DNA from 3 places in the Luteibacter aegosomatissinici genome. Region 3 is predicted to be linked to each of the others. Evidence: riboswitches for the same ligand, from Rfam matches in the RefSeq annotation. Region 3 holds a riboswitch; each other region holds the start of a gene.
The links. A riboswitch is a leader RNA that binds a small molecule or an ion and turns the genes downstream of it on or off. The one in region 3 is predicted to bind cobalamin.
Positions count from the first base shown of each region.

Region 1 (6,472 bases), 1.2 Mb from region 3:
CGTACGAAGGCGTGGATGAGGCCGTGGCCACCTGCCGGCCCAATGCGATCCAGCGCGCCATGGCCAACCTGATCGACAATGCCGTGCAGTACGGCACGGCAGTGCGAGCGACGGCCGAAACCGATGGCGCGTTCATTCGCATCGCCATCAGCAACGATGGTGCGGTCATCCCGGAAGATCGGCTGGACGACATTACCGAGCCCTTCGTGCGGCTCGATACCGCACGCAACGATCGCCCTGGCAGTGTGGGCCTCGGTTTATCCATCGTCCGCGATATCGTGGCCGACCATCACGGCACCCTGGATATCGCCAACCGCCCCGATGGCGACGGTGTCACCGTGACCGTCAGGTTGCCACGGTGACCTGGTCGCGGCCTGCGGCCTTCGCCGCATACATGGCTTCGTCCGCCTTCATCAGCAACCGGTCAAGGTCGTAGCCGAAGGTCGTGGTGCTCGCGACGCCGAAGCTCGCCGTGGCGCGAACAATGGTGCGATGTTCACCCGAAGGTTCGCCGATGGCGACGCGCATGCGCTCGGCGCGCTCGCGGGCTTGTTCCTTCGTGGCGTTGCGCAGCAATACGGCGAACTCCTCGCCACCGAGACGACCGAAGACATCGTCGTCACCCAGGCAATCCCGGCACTCGGCCGCCACGCGAAGCAGCACCCAATCGCCTTCGGCATGGCCATGGGTATCGTTGATCTGCTTGAAATGATCCAGGTCGAAAAGCACGAGTGCGATGGGCTCCGCAATGCGTGAGCCCTCCACGAGCGCTGCCGTGCACTGGTCCACGAAGTGCTGCCGGTTGCTGATGCCCGTGAGGCTGTCGTGGCGCGCCAGGCGCATGAACCGCCGCTGTGAGCGCCGGGTGCGGATCAGCCACAGGACGATACCGCCCGTGGTCATGAGTGAAAGCAGGAAATAGAGCCGGCTGGTTTCGGCATCGTGCTTATCCGCCTCCCGTTGCAGGTGGAGGATCTGGTTTTGCTTGTCCAGCGTGTCCGCTTCGGTGCGGCTGGCCGCGACCTCCTGCTTCACCATCTGGTACGCCAGCGCGCGTGCGCCGACATCATCGAGGTGCGCCTTGTCGGCTTCGGCATGCCGTTCGAGCCATAGCGTGGCCGAGCGCCAGTCGCCACGCTTCTTCGCGACCAGGTAAGCCGTCTCCGTCGCCGATACGTATGGATCGGAAAATTCACCGGGGACGGATGAATGTATAGCCGCGAGGGCGTAGCGGTCGGCGAGTGACGTGTTGCCGGCCTGCCATTGCGCGCGCGCAAGCAGCGCCTCGTACTGCGATACCTGCATGGGCTGGGCATCGTGCAGGACCGATGCATAGTAGTGATCGAGCAGGGAAATCGCGGTGAGCGGATGGCCGCGACGGATGGCGCTGTCGGCGATGTCGGCACGCAACTCGTTGGCGGCGATCAGCTCACCTGCGTGCTCGCACTCGGCCACCCACTGGGTGAACCGGCTGTCATCGCCGTCGATCCGGCCACCGCGGTACAGCGCATGCACATCGATGGCGTTGCTCTTGCAGATGCTCGATGGCGTATCGGCGATGGCGATGGCGCGCGCCGCGTAGTCACGTGCCAGGTCGTACTGGCCCGCCATGATCAGCAACTGCGCTGCTTCGGCCAGCGCCTGGTAGCGCGCATGGTCATCCTCGACGCCCGGGAGGGCGGCCACCATGGCATCCAGGCGGACGAAGGCGTCCTGGTAATGCCTGCCCACGCCGAGGATGTTCACCAGCGTGGCGGTGGCACGCAGGCGCAGGACCTTGTCGGGCGCCTGGTCGGCAATGCGTGCCAGCGCGGGGGTGGCCTTCGCATGATCGCCCGCGTAGGCCAGTTGCCAGGCTTCCAGGTAGGCCAGGTGCATCTGCTCGGCGGGGGACATCTGCCCGCGCGACGGCGCAAGGCGCGACAGCGTGGCGACGAACGCCGGGTGATCGGAGGTCTTCGTGGCGTCGGCCACCGTGAGCGTGGCCGCGGCGTTTTCACCAGGATGAAGCTGAGCGCGCCCGTCACCGGCATACAGCGCCAGTGTGGCAAGAGCGGCCGCCGGCAGCCACCGGCGGAAACGTCGCAGCGACACGTCCGTGCGTGGCGGCGCGCTTACCGGCGCGCGCCGTCTGGCACGGAAGACATGATTCCGATTGGCATGGCATCCCCAGATATGCGCCGGCAAGCCCCCCGGTCTGCCTGGCGCGTGACGATCATAGCGTGCTGCCACCGGCCCGGCGTGATGATCCACCGGCCTGGCGCACCGCCCCCAAAACGCCATGAGCCGGCCCGAAGGCCGCCGCATGCGCTCCCCACTCTCGCAGCACACCCCACGGACTGAACCCATGACCCGCCTGCCCGGACTGGACACCCTGCGCGCCATCGCCATCGTGTGGGTGATGCTGTTCCACAGCTACCTTATCGGCGGGCTCGGTGAAAACTTTGGCGTGCTCGAACACGCTGGCTGGATGGGCGTGGACCTGTTCTTCGTGCTCAGCGGGTACCTGATCGGCGCCCAGGTGTTCATCGCGTTGCGTGACACGGGGCGGCTGGACATGAAGGCGTTCTACCAACGGCGCGCCTTCCGCATCCTGCCTGCCTACATCGTGGTGCTGGCCCTCTACCTGGCATGGCCGCTTTGGCGCGAAACCCCGCTGATGCAGCCGGCATGGCAGTTCGCCACGTTTACGTTCAATCTGTTGTTCGATGCGCCGCAGCGGTATGCCTTCTCCCACGTATGGTCGCTGTGCGTCGAGGAGCACTTCTACCTCGTGTTCCCAGCGCTGGCGATTCTGCTGGCCGGGCGACTGACGGCGGCGCGCTTCGTCCTCCTGTGCGCTGGCGTGCTGCTGGGCGGCATCGCGCTGCGCGCGTGGCTGTGGCAGGTTCACCTGGCGCCCCTTGCCGATATGGATGTCCCCACTGGGCCGGCGTACCTGCGCTACCTCTACTACCCCACGTACTCACGGCTGGATGGCCTGCTGGCGGGCGTGGCCGTGGCGGCATGCGCCGTCTTCCGCCCGGCCTGGCTGGCGTGGGCCCGATGCCATGCCGCCGCGCTGCTGGGTGCGTCAGCATTGCTGCTCGCTGGCTGCATCGTGTTCTTCGACGGCGGCCGCCTCGGTTTCTGGCAGAACGCGATCGGCTACCCGCTCGTGGCTCTTGCGATGGCCGGCTTCGTCGGCATGGCGGCGGGTGGCACCTGGCTTGCCCGGCGGCACGTGCCCGGCGCGGGGTGGCTCGCCCGCGCCTCGTACAGCCTCTACCTCAGCCACAAGGGCGCCTTCATGCTTACCGTGGCCCTGCTGGACGGGCGGCTGGACGGCCATCCGGTGTGGCGCTTCGTTGCTTTTGCCGTGGTGGTGCTCGCCGTGGGAGCAGCCCTGCACTACCTCGTCGAGCGTCCCTTCCTGCGCTGGCGTGAGCGCCGTTCCGCTACACTACGGGCACCCAGGGTGATCCAAGGCGCCAGCGCCGCGGATTGAAACGGGAATCCGGTGACCCGCAGGTCGTGTGCCTGCGCCATTCCGGAGCTGCCCCCGCAACGGTAGGCGAGTTGAAGGGGCTGGCCAATGCCACTGTGCCGCGTGCGGCATGGGAAGGCGCCAGCCCTCGCAGGTAACCCCTGCACTCGCGAGCCCGGAGACCGGCCCACGTGGTATCACCGGACAGGCGGAGGGCCCTGGTCGCGGGTGGCCCGACTCCGTTCGCCGTCGCTTGCTCCTTGCCCACGCTCGTCCCTCGCAGCCAAATGCCGCGCGGGTAGGCGCGGCCAGCAGGGAGTTCCAACGTGTCGTTCCGTCCGCACCACCTCGCGCTCGCCATCGGCCTCGCGACGCTCACGCCCGTCGCCGCCCATGCCGATGACGCCGCCTCCACCGATCTCGACAAGGTGGTGGTTACCGCCAGCCGCACCGAGCAGACCCTCAACCAGGTACTCTCGGCCTCCACCGTGATCGACCGCGCCGATATCGAACGGCTGCAGCCGCGGTCGCTGGCCGACCTGCTGCGCGCCACCCCGGGTGTTTCCATTGCCAACAACGGCGGCCCGGGCAAGGCCACCTCCGTGTTCATGCGCGGCACCGAATCCGACCACGTGCTGGTCCTCGTCGATGGCGTGAAGATCGGCTCGGCCACCTCCGGTACCGCCGCCTTCCAGGATATTCCGGTCGACCAGATCGAGCGCATCGAGATCGTCCGTGGTCCGTACTCGAGCCTTTACGGTTCCGATGCGCTGGGCGGTGTGATCCAGATCTTTACCCGCCACCCGCAGGGCGCTTTCGTGCCCAACCTTTCGGTCGGCGTTGGCAGCTGGTCCACGCTGCGCGGCTCGGCCGGTTTTGCGGGCCGCGGCACCAACGGCTGGTACTCGGTGGAGGCCAGTCACGACCAGACCCATGGCATTAACGCGTGCCGCGGCAAGCCCAGCCCGGGCGGTGGTGGTTGCTACACCTATGAGCCCGATGACGATGGTTACCGCAACAACGCACTGTCGCTGAAGGGCGGCTGGCGCTTTGACGAACAGTGGGATGCCGATGCCAGTGCGACGCGTAGCGAAGGCCACAACTACTACGACGGCACCAGCAGCAACTCGGCGGAATCGGCGACGCAGACGGTGGGCGGACGCCTGCGTTATCGCCCGGCACAGGACGCGCTGGTCACGCTGAACGTCGGGCGTAGCCTGGATCTGTCCACCGATTACGAGAACGGCGTCTACGCCGATACGTTCAACACGCATCGCGACCTGGCGTCGCTGCAGGCTGACCTCGGCAAGGTGGGTGGCGCATACGGCCTCACCACGCTCGGTTTTGACTGGCAGCGCGACCGCGTGGTCGGCAGCACGGATTACTTCGTGGATGCGCGCCGTAACCACGCGCTGTTCGCCCAGTGGCAGCAGGAGTTCGGCGACAGTTCGATCCAGGGCAGCCTGCGCCGCGACGAGAACAGCCAGTTCGGCGGCAAGACCACCGGCAGCCTGCAATACGGCTATGCCCTGACGAAGGAGCTACGCGTCACGGGTAGCTACGGTACGGCGTTCAAGGCACCGACCTTCAACGACCTGTACTACCCCGATTACGGCAACCCGGACCTGAAGCCGGAAACCTCGCGTAACTGGGAGCTGGGCCTGCGCGGTACGCCGGGCTGGGGCAACTGGTCGATCAATGCGTTCCAGAATCGTATCGATCACCTGATCGTGTTCGATTCGAGCCTGACTGGCCCGCTGTTCCCATTTGGCGGCGCGAACAATATCGACCGCTCGCGGATCCGTGGCGTGGAACTGGCGGCCGATACGACGCTGGGTGACTGGCGCCTGGGCGGCAACGCCACCTGGCTCTCGCCCGAAGATGACAGCGACGACGCGACGCACGGCAACCTGCTGCCACGCCGCGCGCGTCGCACGGCCAATGTCGATGTAGACCGCAGCTTCGGCGCCCTCAGTGTCGGCGCCAGCGTCTACGCATCGGCTTACCGCTATGACGACACGGCCAACCTGCACCGCCTGGGCGGCTACGCGTTGACCGACCTGCGCATGGCTTACGCGATCGATACCGCATGGAACGTGGAGCTGTCGGCGAAGAACATCTTCGATCGCCATTACGAAACCGCGCGCTACTTCAACCAGCCTGGCCGCAACTGGATGCTCACGTTCCGCTACCAGCCGCGCTCCTGATCCACCCACCGGAGGAAACCACGATGAAACCGCTTTCCCGTCCCGCGTTCGCCGCCCTCGCCGCGCTCTTCGCGCTGGTGATGATCGGCACCCGCTTCCATCATTTCGGCGACATGCTGCATTTGCCCGATGCGTCGATGGCGTTGTTCTTCCTGGGTGGCATCTACCTGCGCAAGCACCTGGCCTTCATCGGCTTCGTGGTGCTGGCCGTGCTGGTGGACTGGTACTCGGTGAGTTACGCGGGCGTCAGCGATTTCTGCATCACCGTGGCGTACGCCTTCCTGCCGCTCGCGTACGCCGTACTCTGGTACGGCGGCCGCCTGCTGGCTCCGCGCTTCGATGGCTCGCTGCGTTCACATGGCCTCGTGTTCCTCGGCATCGTGGTGTGCGCCACGCTGAGCTATGCCGTGTCGAATGGCGCGTTCTATTGGCTGGGTGGTCGTTACCAGCATCCGCACATGGCCGAATACCTTGCCCGGTTCATGCAGTGGGCCCCGCTGTTCGTTCGTGCCGCGACGCTGTACGTGCTGGCGGCGCAGGTGCTGCACGCGGTGATCGCGCATTTCCTGCCAAAGGAGGGTGGCCGCGGCGCGGCCCATGCATGACCGATAAGCCCGAATGGCGCGACATGGATGACGCATCGCGCTACCGGGACCGTGCCCAGCGGAAGAAGGAACTGGTGGACCGGCGCATCGCCCGGGCCACCATCGATCGCGGCGTGCTCGTGGTGAACACCGGAAACGGCAAGGGCAAGAGCTCATCCGGCTTTGGCATGCTGGCACGCTCGCTGGGCCACGGC
Region 1 is NZ_CP095742.1:4,516,109-4,522,580, reverse strand. Features, by position in the region: gene L2Y97_RS20390 (ATP-binding protein) at 1-362, shown strand, start outside; gene L2Y97_RS20385 (GGDEF domain-containing protein) at 346-2,094, opposite strand; partial or broken gene L2Y97_RS20380 (acyltransferase family protein) at 2,348-3,442, shown strand; cobalamin riboswitch at 3,439-3,671, shown strand; gene btuB (TonB-dependent vitamin B12 receptor) at 3,793-5,673, shown strand; gene L2Y97_RS20370 (hypothetical protein) at 5,697-6,278, shown strand; gene cobO (cob(I)yrinic acid a,c-diamide adenosyltransferase) at 6,302-6,472, shown strand, end outside.
Region 1: linked by a shared signal. The riboswitch ahead of btuB (TonB-dependent vitamin B12 receptor) and the one ahead of metE (5-methyltetrahydropteroyltriglutamate--homocysteine S-methyltransferase) in region 3 are both predicted to bind cobalamin.

Region 2 (6,472 bases), 1.2 Mb from region 3:
ATCGTCGTCATCCTCGGCCACGAGGATGGTTTCATCGCCGCCTCGCACGCCACCCTCGTCCAGGGCGACAAGGCGGTCTTCGCTTTGCGTCGAACGCGGCAGGTAGATTTTCACCGTCGTGCCGTGGCCGGGCTCGCTATAAATCTTTATGTGGCCGCCGGATTGCTTCACGAAGCCATACACCATGGACAGGCCCAGGCCTGTCCCCTCGCCTTCCGGCTTGGTGGTAAAGAACGGTTCGAAGACCTGTGCGAGCACCTCCGGCGCGATGCCGGTGCCCGTATCGGTGACCGCCAGCATGACGTACTGGCCGGCCTTCAGGTCACCGTGGGCCTTGGCGTAGGCCTCGTCCAGAAGCGCATTGCCGGCCTCGATCGTCAGCCGCCCCTGCCCGGCCATCGCATCGCGTGCATTGATCGCGAGGTTGAGCAGCGCATTCTCGACATTGCCGACATCCACCTGCGTATTCCACAGGCCACCGGCCACAACCGTCTCCACCTCGATCGCCTCGCCAAGCGACCGGCGCAACAAGTCGTCCATCTCGCGCACGAAGCGCCCGATGTTCACCACTTTGGGTGCCAGTGGCTGCCGCCGGCCGAACGCGAGCAGTTGCGCCGCCAGCCGCGAACCGCGGGTGACGCCAGCCATCGCATTGGCAACGCGGCGCTCGGCGCGCGGGTTACCCGCGACGTCGGCGGCCAGCAACTGCAGGTTCCCGCTGATCACCTGCAACAGGTTGTTGAAGTCATGCGCCACCCCGCCGGTGAGCTTGCCGATCGCATCCATCTTCTGCGCCTGGCGCAGCTGGTCCTGGGTGATATCGGCCGAACCATCCCCGCGCGGCCCCATCCAGGCCTGATCGCCACCCGTGGGGCGGAACGTTGCCAGGATGACCGCCTCGCCCGCCGCCGCGGCGCTCAACGTCTCAAGCGACAGCCGCCAGGCCGAGCCATCGGCCGCGTTCGCGTCCAGGTCGCGAACGCCCCGCGCACCGATCACCGCGAGAAGGGCTTCGATCGCCCCGCGCCCCGCCGCATCCCAGAACGCAAGGAACGCACGGCCGTCGAGCCGGTCCCGGGCCCACGCGTTCGCGTGCAGCGCGGTGCCCGAGGGCGATAGCGCCACCAGGCCAAAAGGCACCGCATCGAGCGATTGAAGGAGCAGTGCGTGGTCTTGCAGCGTGAACGTCGATGGCATCGAACCGCGTGATCCTTCATGTCATGGCGTGGAACGGGCCCGAATCTTAGCCTCGGGCCGCAATCACGTATGTGTAGACGCCCTTCACATGCCAGGACAGGTATTGGTTACGCCATGACCAGGGGCCCCAACAGCGTGTTTCCGCAACCCATTGAGTTGCCAGCGCATTGGAAAAAATCCCCTATATCTTGTGTTGACCTGCCCTGGTCCCAGCTATATCGTGTGTCCCGTTGGTGTCCGAGGCGGCGCGACTGCCCGTCGGACTTAAAAGGGAATCCGGTGTAAATCCGGAACTGCCCCGCAGCGGTAAGTGGAAACGATCCCGTTCAATGCACTGGCCTTTCAGGGGCTGGGAAGCGACGGGTAGGCAAGGCGGCATGCCGCCTTATGTCCACGAAGTCCGAAGACCTGCCAGCAGCCGTGCCCGAAGGGCATGGTTCGTGGTGACGGCTTCCGCGGGGAGGCACGTCGCGGACCGAAGCCCCACGCGCGGCTTCGTCCCCGGCTTTCCCGTCCTTGCCTAGCCACATCAAGCCCCGTCCGAGGGAACGGGAGTCTGGACCAGGCCCTGGGGCACGCCAAGCATGACGACGATGGATTCCGCAGCGCGCGAGCGCACCGAGACGGCCGACACGGCCGCCACCCCCACCACCAGCAGCGACAAGGCCCCGGCAGCGGGCTACCGCGAAGACGCCCCGCCGGCGTTTGCCCTTACCCCTCCGCATAACCCGGGCCAGATGCGCGTCACCAAGCGCAACGGCGGCCAGGAAACCGTGGATGTGAACAAGATCGTGCGCGCGGTAACGCGCAGCGCCGATGGCCTGTTCGCGGTCGATCCCATGCGCGTGGCGCTGAAGACGATCGGCGGCCTGTACGACGGTGCCACCACGCAGGAGCTCGATCAGCTCTCCATCCGTACCTCCGCCGCGCTCACGGCCGAGGAGCCGGAATACGGCCAGCTCGCCGCGCGCCTGCTCTCCGCCTTCATCGACAAGGAAGTGAGCGGCCAGGAAATCCAGTCGTTCTCGCAGTCGATCAACATCGGCGGTGAGCTGGGCATTCTCAATGAACGCTTGCGCGCGTTCGTCAGCGCCAACGCGCGCAAGCTCAACGATGCGATCGACCTGAACGCCTCGCGCCGTTTCGAGTACTTCGGCCTGCGTACGGTGTACGACCGCTACCTGCTGCGCCACCCGACCAAGCGCCACGTCATCGAGACGCCGCAGTACTTCTTCATGCGCATTGCCTGCGCGCTCGGCGGCAACGATGTCGCCGAGACGCTGGAGCTGTACCGCATGCTCTCGTCGCTCGAGTACCTGGCCAGCTCGCCCACGCTGTTCAATGCCGGCACGGCACACGAGCAGCTGTCGTCGTGCTTCCTGCTCGATTCGCCGCAGGATGACCTGGCGTCGATCTACTCGAAGTACGGCGATGTCGCGCAGTTGTCCAAGTTCGCCGGCGGCATCGGCCTGGCCTACTCGCGCATCCGCTCGCGCGGTTCGCTCATCCGCGGTACCAATGGCCATTCCAACGGCCTGGTGCCCTGGCTGAAGACGCTCGACGCCTCCGTCGCCGCGGTGAACCAGGGCGGCAAGCGCAAGGGCGCGGCCTGCGTGTACCTGGAAAGCTGGCACGCCGATATCGAGGAATTCCTCGAGCTGCGTGAAAACACCGGCGACGACGCCCGCCGCACGCACAACCTGAACCTGGCGAACTGGGTGCCGGATCTGTTCATGCGCCGGGTCGAGACCGATGGCGACTGGTCGCTGTTCGATCCGAAGATCGTGCCGCACTTCGTCGACACCTGGGGCGAGACGTTCGAAGCCGCCTACGCCAAGGCGGAAGCGGAAGGCCTGGCCACGAAGCAGGTGAAGGCGCGTGAGCTTTACGCGCGCATGCTGCGTTCGCTGGCCCAGACCGGCAACGGCTGGATGACCTTCAAGGATCGCTCCAACGCCACCAGCAACCAGACGGCGAAGCCGCAGAACGTTATCCACCTTTCGAACCTGTGCACCGAGATCCTCGAGGTGACCAACGAGGGCGAGACGGCGGTATGCAACCTGGGTTCGGTGAACCTGGCCCGCCACGTCGTGGATGGCGCGTTCGATTTCGAGAAGCTTGCGACCACCGTGCGTACGGCCGTGCGCCAGCTCAACCGCGTGATCGACCTGAACTTCTACCCGATCGATACCGCGCGCACCGCGAACATGAAGTGGCGCCCGGTGGGCCTGGGCGTGATGGGCCTGCAGGATGTGTTCTTCAAGCTGCGCCTGCGCTTCGATTCGGATGAAGCCCGCGAGCTGTCCACGCGCATTTCGGAAGAGATTTACTTCCACGCGCTGTCGCAGTCCAACGAGATCGCCGAGCGCGACGGGTCCCACCCGGGCTTCGACGAGAGCCGCGCCGCCAACGGCGAGCTCCAGTTCGATTACTGGCCGGCCGCCACGCCGAACGGCAAGGATGGCCGCTGGGCCGAACTGCGCGAGAAGGTGAAGACGCACGGCCTGCGTAACTCGCTGCTCATCGCCATCGCGCCGACCGCCACCATCGCGTCCATCGCCGGTTGCTACGAGTGCATCGAGCCGCAGGTATCCAACCTGTTCAAACGCGAAACGCTGTCGGGCGATTTCCTCGTGGTGAACCGCCACCTGGTCGAAGAGCTGAAGACGCTGGGCTTGTGGACCGCCGAGATCCGCGACCAGATCAAGCTGGCCGAAGGTTCGGTGCAGGGCATCAACGCCATTCCGGCTGAACTGCGCGCCATCTACCGCACCGTGTGGGAGCTGCCGCAGAAGTCGCTGATCGACCTGGCCGCCGCGCGCGGTGCCTACATCGACCAGAGCCAGTCGCTGAACCTGTTCATGGAAAACCCGAACATCGGCCAGCTCTCGTCCATGTACATGTACGCATGGAAATCCGGCGTAAAGACCACGTACTACCTGCGCTCGCGCCCCGCCACCCGCATTGCGAAGACGACGGTCAGCGCCGCCGCTGCCGCGCCGGTCGCGCCGGTGGTGAACACGCAGGAACAGGCCGAGGCCGCGGTGTTCTGCTCGCTCGAGAACCCCGAGTACTGCGAAGCCTGCCAGTAACGCATCACCTGTAGGAGCCCACCCCGTGGGCGACATGTTTCGCTACAGCGCCGCAAGTGTCGTGGCCCTTACGCGAACGGCGTCGCCCACAGGGTGGGCTCCTACAGGTCTTCAACGAATTTCAGAGGCACCTTATGTCCGCCCACCCCATCACCCGCGATGCGCACCTGCTCGATCCGGGCTTCGAACTGACGCTGCGCCCCATGCGCTACCCGAAGTTCTACGAGATGTACCGCGCCGCCATCCGCAACACGTGGACGGTGGAAGAAGTGGATTTCTCGCTCGACGTGACCGACCTCAAGTCGAAGATGTCCGATGCGGATCGCCACCTGATCCACCGCCTGGTCGCTTTCTTCGCGACCGGCGACACCATCGTCTCGAACAACCTCGTGCTCAACCTGTACCAGCACGTGAACTCGCCCGAAGCGCGCATGTTCCTGTCGCGCCAGCTCTACGAGGAAGCACTGCACGTGCAGTTCTACCTCACGCTGCTCGATACCTATATCCCGGATCCCAACGAGCGTAACAAGGCCTTCGCGGCCATCGAGACCATCCCCTCGATCCGCCAGAAGGGTGAGTTCTGCTTCAAGTGGATCGACTCCATCCAGAATCTGAATCGCCTGGAAACCCGCGAGCACCGCCGTCAGTTCCTCCTGAACCTGATCTGCTTCGCCGCGTGCATCGAAGGCCTGTTCTTCTTCGCCGCGTTCGCCTACGTGTACTACCTGCGTTCGCGTGGCCTGCTGCATGGCCTGGCCTCGGGCACCAACTGGGTCTTCCGCGACGAATCCGGCCACATGGCCTTCGCTTTCGACGTGGTCCGCACGGTACGCGAAGAAGAGCCTGATCTCTTCGATGACGAGATGCGCGCCCAGGTGGAAGAGATGCTGGAAGACGCGATCGCCTGCGAGACGCAGTTCGCGGCCGACGTGCTTTCCGGTGGCGTGGCCGGCCTGTCGGTGAACGACATGCGCCAGTACCTTGAGTATTGCGCCGACCAGCGCCTGGTCCAGCTGGATATGCCGAAGAAGTACGGCGCGAAGAACCCGTTCGACTTCATGGACTTGCAGGATGTCCAGGAACTCACCAACTTCTTCGAGCGCCGCGTCTCGTCCTACCAGGTAGGCGTGCAGGGCGAGGTCGCCTTCGACCAGTCGTTCTAACCCCCCGCACGTAGGAGCCCACCCTGTGGGCGACATCTTTCGCCCCAACGCCACTGATCATGCGGCGCGTTCGCGAACAGCGTCGCCCACAGGGTGGGCTCCTACCGTCGGCTCGCGCCGTTGGAGAGGCCCCGTTCTGACCGGCCAGCGGAAATTGCTGCAATGCAGTAAAATGGAGGCATCATGAACAAGACCGCCACCATGCTCCCCATTGCCCGCCCGACCGAGGCCCGTGTCCTCGAGATCGTCTTCCCGGACCACACCAACCACCTTGGCACCCTGTTTGGTGGCCAGGCGCTGGCCTGGATGGACAAGGCGGCATTCCTGGCGGCCTCGCGCTACTCGCGCAAGATCGTGGTCACGGCGCGCTCCGAGCAGGTCGATTTCCACGTGCCGGTGCGCAAGGGTCAGATGGTGGAACTGATCGCCATCGTCGTCTCCGTGGGCCGTACGTCCATGAACGTCGACGTGGCGATGTACACCGAGGACCTGATCACCGGTGAGCGCGAACTGTGCACCCGTGGCACCTTCGTCATGATCGCCCTCGACGAGAACCACAAGCCCACCGCGGTCGAGTCGCTGCCCGCGCAGGGCTGAGCACCGGGCTATACCAATGGCTGAGCGCGCGGCCGCGCGGCTCGCGCTAAGGTCGGCGCACATCAACGTGGAGCTCCGCCATGGCTGTCCGTCGCATGCTGGTTTCCCTCGCCCTGGTGCTGGCAGCCGTGCCCGCTACCCACGCCGCCGAAACGCTCGTGAAGCCCGGCCAGCTCATCGTCGATAAGTCTCTGCCCAAGGCCACCCGCGATGCGATGGTGCAGGCCGCGCTGCGCTACGACACCTTCTGGAATACGGGCGACGAATCGCTGGCCCGCGCCGCGCTTGCCCCGGATTTCCACGACAACACCCTGCCACCCGGCCGTGCCCAGGGCGTAGAGGGCCCACTGGCGGCCTCGAAGATGTTCCGTGGCGCGGTGCCCGACCTGACCTGCGATGTCGACCAGCTGATTGTCAGCGGCG
Region 2 is NZ_CP095742.1:4,569,045-4,575,516, forward strand. Features, by position in the region: gene L2Y97_RS20560 (response regulator) at 1-1,197, opposite strand, end outside; cobalamin riboswitch at 1,412-1,627, shown strand; gene L2Y97_RS20565 (ribonucleoside-diphosphate reductase subunit alpha) at 1,791-4,289, shown strand; gene L2Y97_RS20570 (ribonucleotide-diphosphate reductase subunit beta) at 4,424-5,452, shown strand; gene L2Y97_RS20575 (acyl-CoA thioesterase) at 5,636-6,049, shown strand; gene L2Y97_RS20580 (ester cyclase) at 6,130-6,472, shown strand, end outside.
Region 2: linked by a shared signal. The riboswitch ahead of L2Y97_RS20565 (ribonucleoside-diphosphate reductase subunit alpha) and the one ahead of metE (5-methyltetrahydropteroyltriglutamate--homocysteine S-methyltransferase) in region 3 are both predicted to bind cobalamin.

Region 3 (6,472 bases):
CAATCGGGGTTGATCCAGAGCTGGTCGGGTTCGAGGACCTGTAGGGCCCGGGCCACCAGGTCGGCCATCTCGGCCTCGGCGGGCACCCGCGGGGAATGGATGTCGTACACGCCTGGGCCAATGCCGTTGGGGTAGCGGAACCGGGTGAAGGCCTCCAGCAGCTCCATGCGTGAGCGGCTGGTCTCAATCGAGATCACATCCGCATCCATGGCCGCGACGGCCTCGATGATGTCGTTGAACTCCGAATAGCACATGTGGGTGTGCACCTGGGTGCTGTCGCTGGTGCCACCCGCCGTGATCCGGAACGCATCCACCGCCCAGGCCAGGTAGGCCTGCCAGTCGGCACGGCGCAGCGGCAATCCTTCGCGAAGGGCTGGCTCGTCGATCTGCACGATGCCGATGCCGGCGCGTTCCAGGTCGTGCACTTCGTCGCGCAAGGCGAGGGCGATCTGCCGGCACACGTCAGCGCGGGGCAGGTCATCGCGCACGAACGACCACTGCAACATGGTCACCGGGCCGGTGAGCATGCCCTTCATCGGGCGCTCGGTGAGCGATTGCGCGAAGCTCGACCATGCCACGGTCATGGGTGTGGGGCGGGCCACATCGCCGTAGATGATGGGCGGCTTTACGCAGCGCGAGCCGTAGCTCTGCACCCAGCCGTATTTCGTAAAGGCGTAGCCGGATAGCTGCTCACCAAAGTACTCGACCATGTCGTTGCGCTCGGGCTCGCCATGCACGAGTACATCCAGGCCGGCTTCTTCCTGGAAGCTGACGGCGCGGCGTACTTCATCGCGCAGGCGCTCCTCGTAGGCAGCGGCATCCAGCTTGCCCGATCGAAACGCGGCACGTGCGTTGCGCAGGTCATCGGTTTGCGGGAAGGAACCGATCGTTGTCGTGGGCAGGGCCGGCAAGCCAAAGCGTTCGCGCTGCACGGCGGCGCGGTGTGCGAAACCCGATCGGCGCTGGCTGAATTGCGGGGTAAGGCCGCGCACGCGCGCACGTACGTCGGCACGCACGACGTCGGGCGACGTTAGCCGTTGCGCGACGACTTCATGTTGGCGTGCCAGGTGCTGCACGGCGGATGCGTTTCCAGCGACCGCGTCGGCGTAATGGCGGAGCTCGGCGATTTTTTGCCGCGCGAACGACAGCCATTGTGCGAGATCGCCCGGCAGTTGCTTTTCTTCCGCCGCATCGATGGGCACATGCAGCAGCGAACACGACGGCGCGATCCACAGGCGTCCGTCGGCAACGCGTGCGCGCAGGGTCTCCAGGCGCGGGAGAAGTGTAGCCGGATCGCTGAGCCATATATTGCGGCCATCGACAAGGCCGGCGGAGAGCACCCGGCCATCGGGGAGGGCATCGAGTACCGCATCGAGTTGCGCCGGGGCGCGTGCGAAATCGACATGCAGGCCCGCAACGGGGAGCGACGTGGCGAGGCCAAGGTTCGATTCAAGCCCACCGAAGTACGTAGCCAGCAGGATGCTTGCCGGCGAATGGGCGGCCAGCGTCTCGTAGACGCGGCGGAATGCATCGCGCGCACCCACCTCCAGATCGAGCACCAGCGCCGGTTCGTCGACCTGGATCCAGTCCGCACCCTCGGCGACCAGGGCATCGACAAGGCCAAGCCACGCGGGGAGCAGCGCATCGAGCAGCCCGAGGGGGTGGCTCCCATCGACGGTTTTGGAAAGCAGCAGGAAGGTCACCGGACCGAGCAGCACGGGGCGCGCGACGTGGCCGGCAGCGACCGCCTGGCGGTATTCCGCCACCGGCTTCTCCGGCCGCGCATGGAACACCTGGCCCGCATGTAGCTCAGGCACGATGTAGTGGTAGTTGGTATCGAACCACTTGGTCATCTCGAGCGCACGCAAGTCGTGGCCGCCTCGCTGGTGGCCGCGTGCCATGGCGAAGTAACCCGCCAGCGGGTCGGCATCGTGCAGGGTGCGATAGCGTGCCGGGATGGCATCGAGCGCGACCGCGGCGTCGAGCACGTGGTCGTACAGCGAGAAGTCGTTAACCGGGACGCTGTCGGCGCCGGCGTCGCGGGCGAGTTGCCAGTGACGCTGGCGCAGGGAGGCTGCGGTGTCGATCAGCTCAGTGGCGGCGCTTTCTCCCTTCCAGTAAGCCTCCAGCGCGCGCTTGAGTTCGCGGCGGCGGCCAATGCGGGGAAAACCGAGGTAGGTAACGTGTGGCATGGAAAGATTCCTCTTTGATGAAAGAGGAGGGAAGGGCGGCGCACGCAGACGACCTCGAACCACCACGGCACACCGCGCGGGCAGGTTGAGCGTCATGCGGGCTGACCGTCGACCTTCGCCCCCGCGGGCGAACCGCCGGGCCACCGTGGGGGCGGCCCGTCAGGTCGGGCAGTGCCCACGCCCCCATGACGGGGTACGGGCACCGGCTGGCGGCAGGTCTTCGGGCTCGGGGATGTGGCACGCCGGTGAGCGTACCGCCTTGGACCGTCGCTTCCCGGGCTTGATGGCCCAGTGCGTGTGACGGACGTCGTCTCCTCATACCGCTGCGGGGCAGCGCCGGATTCACACCGGCTTCCCTCTTAGCTTTATCTCTATATTCGAATAAAGAGATAAAGACCGCTGGCGACGGCGAAATTAGCCGTCCGGACGGCCGAAGTCAAATGCGCGACGATGGAGCCCTGGCGAAGTACGGAGGCGGTGATGGCGGAACGGCACATCGTGTTTGCGACGGTGGGATCGCAGGGTGACCTGTTCCCGCTGCTCGCCGTGGGCCGTGAGCTGGTCTCGCGCGGCCACCGGGTGACCGTCGGTGCCCATGCCATCCATCGCGATGCGGTCCTGGATGCAGGGCTCGATTTCGTCATGGCCAGTGGCATCGATGAGCCGGAGGACAAGGCGGCATTTGCGGCGAAGGCGTTCCATCCGTGGAAGGGACCGCGCTTCGTGGTCCGCGATCTTGCCGCCGCCGACGTTGCGGCGAGCTACCACGCGCTCAAAACCTTTTGCAGGGAAGCCGATGCGGTGGTCACCACCACGCTCGCGTTCGCCGGGCAGATCCTTGGCGAAACGCTGCGCGTAGCGTGGCTCTCCGCGGTGCTGTCGCCGTCGGTATTCCTTTCGCCGTTCGATCCGCCCGCGACGGGCATCGATGGGCTCGATCGATGGCTCCGCGCCTCGCCCCGCCGCGCGCGCTGGCTGACACGCGCGGTGGAGCGGCTGACCTATCCATGGACCGCACCGGTACGCGCGTTCCGCAGTCGTCTGGGCCTTGCACCGATCGCGTTCGCAGGCGATCCGTTCCACCGTGGCCAGCACGGGCGTGACGGCGTGCTCGCGATGTATTCACCGTTGCTGGGTGGCCTGCCGCCTGACGCGCCTGCGAACACGGTGCTCACCGGCCAGGCCCGCTACCTTCCATTCGATGATGTGCTGGACGGCGCATTGCTGCGCTGGCTTGACGCGGGCACGCCGCCCATCGTGTTCACGTTGGGCTCGGCGGCTGTACACGCGAGCGAGGGCTTCCTGCGGGAGAGCGTGGATGCGGCCAGGCGGTTGGGCTGTCGCGCCGTGCTTCTGACGGGCTCGCCTGCGCTGCGCGAGCGCCTCGCCATCAAGGACGATAACGTCTTCGCGGCCGACTACGCGCCGCATGGTGCGCTGTTCGCTCGCGCCGCCGTGGTCGTGCACCACGGTGGCGTAGGCACCACGCAGGAATCGATGCGTGCGGGTCGCCCATCGCTGGTGGTGCCGCACGGCTTCGATCAACCGGATAACGCGGCCAGGGTGAAGCGGCTGGGCGTAGGCGAGGTGCTGCCCGCCACGCGCTACCGTGCCGACCGTGCGGCGGCGAAGCTCGCCCTGTTACTTGAAGACGCGCCGCTACGTGCGCGCGCCGAGGAAGTCGCCCGAAGGATGAAGCAAGAGCAAGGCGCGCGCGTAGCCGCCGATGTCATCGAGGCTGCAATCGAACGCCGCTCTGTGTAGGAGCGCGCTTGCGCGCGATGGGTGCTTGCAGCGAGGTCAGATCGCGCGCAAGCGCGCTCCTACAGGAGGCCTAGTTACTCGAAACCAGCGACCGGATGCGGACCGTACGCCGCTTCCAGCTTCTTCATCTCTTCATCGCTGAGTTTCAGGTCGATCGCGGCTACGGCATCGTCGAGATGGTGTGGTTTCGACGCCCCCACGATGGGTGCCGTGATGCCCGGCCGCTGCGCCACCCATGCCAGCGCCACCTGCGCGCGCGGTACGCCACGCTCTTCGGCCACATCCTTCACCGCCGCGACAATCGCTTTGTCGGACGCTTCCGTCGCGTTGTACAGCGTACCGCCGAACACATCCTTTTCCTGACGGTCGCTGGTGACGTCCCAGTCACGCGTGAGGCGGCCGCGCGCCAGCGGGCTCCACGGGATCACGCCAATACCCTGGTCGACGCAGAACGGAATCATCTCCCGCTCTTCCTCGCGCTGGATGAGGTTGTAGTGATCCTGCATGCTCACGAACTCGGTCCAGCCATGCAGGCGCGAGGTATAGATCATCTTCGCGAACTGCCACGCATGCATCGAGGATGCGCCGATGTAACGTGCCTTGCCCGCCTTCACCACGTCGTGCAGTGCTTCGAGTGTTTCCTCGATGGGAACGCCGTAGTCGAAGCGATGGATCTGCAGCAGGTCGATGTAGTCGGTGCCAAGGCGACCGAGCGAATCGTCAACCGACTGGAAGATGGCCTTGCGCGACAGGCCTCCCCCGTTGGGGCCCTTGTGCCAGCGGAAGAAGGTCTTCGTCGCGATGACGATCTCGTCGCGTCGCGCAAAATCTTTCAGCGCGCGGCCCACGATTTCTTCCGACGTGCCATCGGAGTAAGCATTCGCCGTATCAAACGTATTGATGCCCAGGTCGAGCGCCTTGCGAATGAACGGCCGGCTCTGCTCTTCGTCCAGTGTCCAGAGATGATTGCCGCGCTTGGGCTCACCGTACGTCATGCAGCCCAGGATCACGGGTGAGATCTCGAGGCCAGTCTTGCCCAGTTTCACGTACCGCATGAAAAGTTCCTCATCGTACAAAGGGTTGATCGACCGATAGGACAGCATGGATTAGCTGTCGTGGCAATCACCAGCTGAGGTCACCTCAACGGCCGCGCCTTCTTCTACGAATATTCTCTGATGATCGGTCCTACCTCTGCGTGGGTAGTCAGCTTACGCAGCGCGTCGTGCATGCCTTACACGGCGTGACGAGCCATTCTCTACTTGGCTCCGTTTACACTTTTCGGACGATTAGGAGGTGGCATGAGCAAGGTATGGTCTTACCGCGCAGCGTATTCCGAGGAAGTTGTGAAGGAGCTCTCCGCCGGCCCCGATGGCAAGCATGGCGGCATCATTGCCATGCACAAAGCCGTTAGTGAGGGAAAGGACTCATTCACCTACAACGGCAGGACGTACGTTCGCGGGCCGCGCCCGGTGACAGGATCCCGGCTCGCCCGATTCGTGAAAGAATTCATCCGTGGGCCTTAGCGTCGCGGTACTGGCCGCGGTCGTCTTCTTGCTTCCCGGCGCAGCTTTCGTATTCGCCTTCCAGCGTGACGCACCGCAGGCGAGGCAATCGCCTCTGGATGGGCAGGTATCGGAAACCTTAGCAAAGGCCGTGGTAGCCGCCATCGCCTTGAATGCTCTCTGGTATGGCGTTTGGTGGCGGATATGCGAAGGCCTCGCGCTCCCATTGCCGGATGCATCCGGTTTCCTCGCGCTTGCCAGTGGAGGGAATGTGCCGCGCGCGGAACGCGCCATACACGACGTAGGCCGATACCCCTTACGGATCGCTGCCTATTTCTGCGCGCTTACCATGTTCGGTGGCGCATTCGGAACATTCGCCCGACTCATCCGCGCTCGAATCCGTGGACGAGGTGACGCGGCGGTGTGGGGCAGGGTCCTGTCGCCTCTGGGTGTCGAATTCGTTGGCCTGACGCTTGATGTTGACCTGAGTGGCACGACCTTCCTCTATACGGGGATCTTGCGCGACTATGCTTTGGATCGTAGCGGCGAGTTGGAGCGCGTGGTCCTTGAGACCACCATGCGGAAGCCACTGCCGCTGGGGCACGAGGAGCCGGACCCCTGGACATCGATCTCTGGGGATTTCGTCGTCATTCGGGTAGGCAAGGCTTCGACCGTCAAGGTTGACTACTTCAGGCCGGGGAGCCCAACGCTCGCGCTGGCAGCACGGGGTCTCCTGGGGGCTTGAAACGGTCCTGTCCGCCCCTACGTTAGGTGCCAGCCGCTTGCCCACCCACGTGGGCAGGCGTACGATCCGCCCCCAATCCATCGAGTCCGAACCATGTTTGCCTGCAAGCACGCATTGAGCCACCTGCCAACGATCGCCCCATGGGCGCGTCGCGGGTGCGCGCGTGCCATGGCAGGCCCTACGCCGTAAGGCGCACGGTCTCGAACGTTTACCAAAAGCACCCGCGAGGGTGCTTTTTTTTCGCCCTCGTTTTTTCCAAGCCCTGAATT
Region 3 is NZ_CP095742.1:746,530-753,001, forward strand. Features, by position in the region: gene metE (5-methyltetrahydropteroyltriglutamate--homocysteine S-methyltransferase) at 1-2,192, opposite strand, end outside; cobalamin riboswitch at 2,387-2,608, opposite strand; gene L2Y97_RS03280 (glycosyltransferase) at 2,673-3,956, shown strand; gene L2Y97_RS03285 (aldo/keto reductase) at 4,031-5,011, opposite strand; gene L2Y97_RS03290 (hypothetical protein) at 5,255-5,479, shown strand; gene L2Y97_RS03295 (hypothetical protein) at 5,469-6,203, shown strand.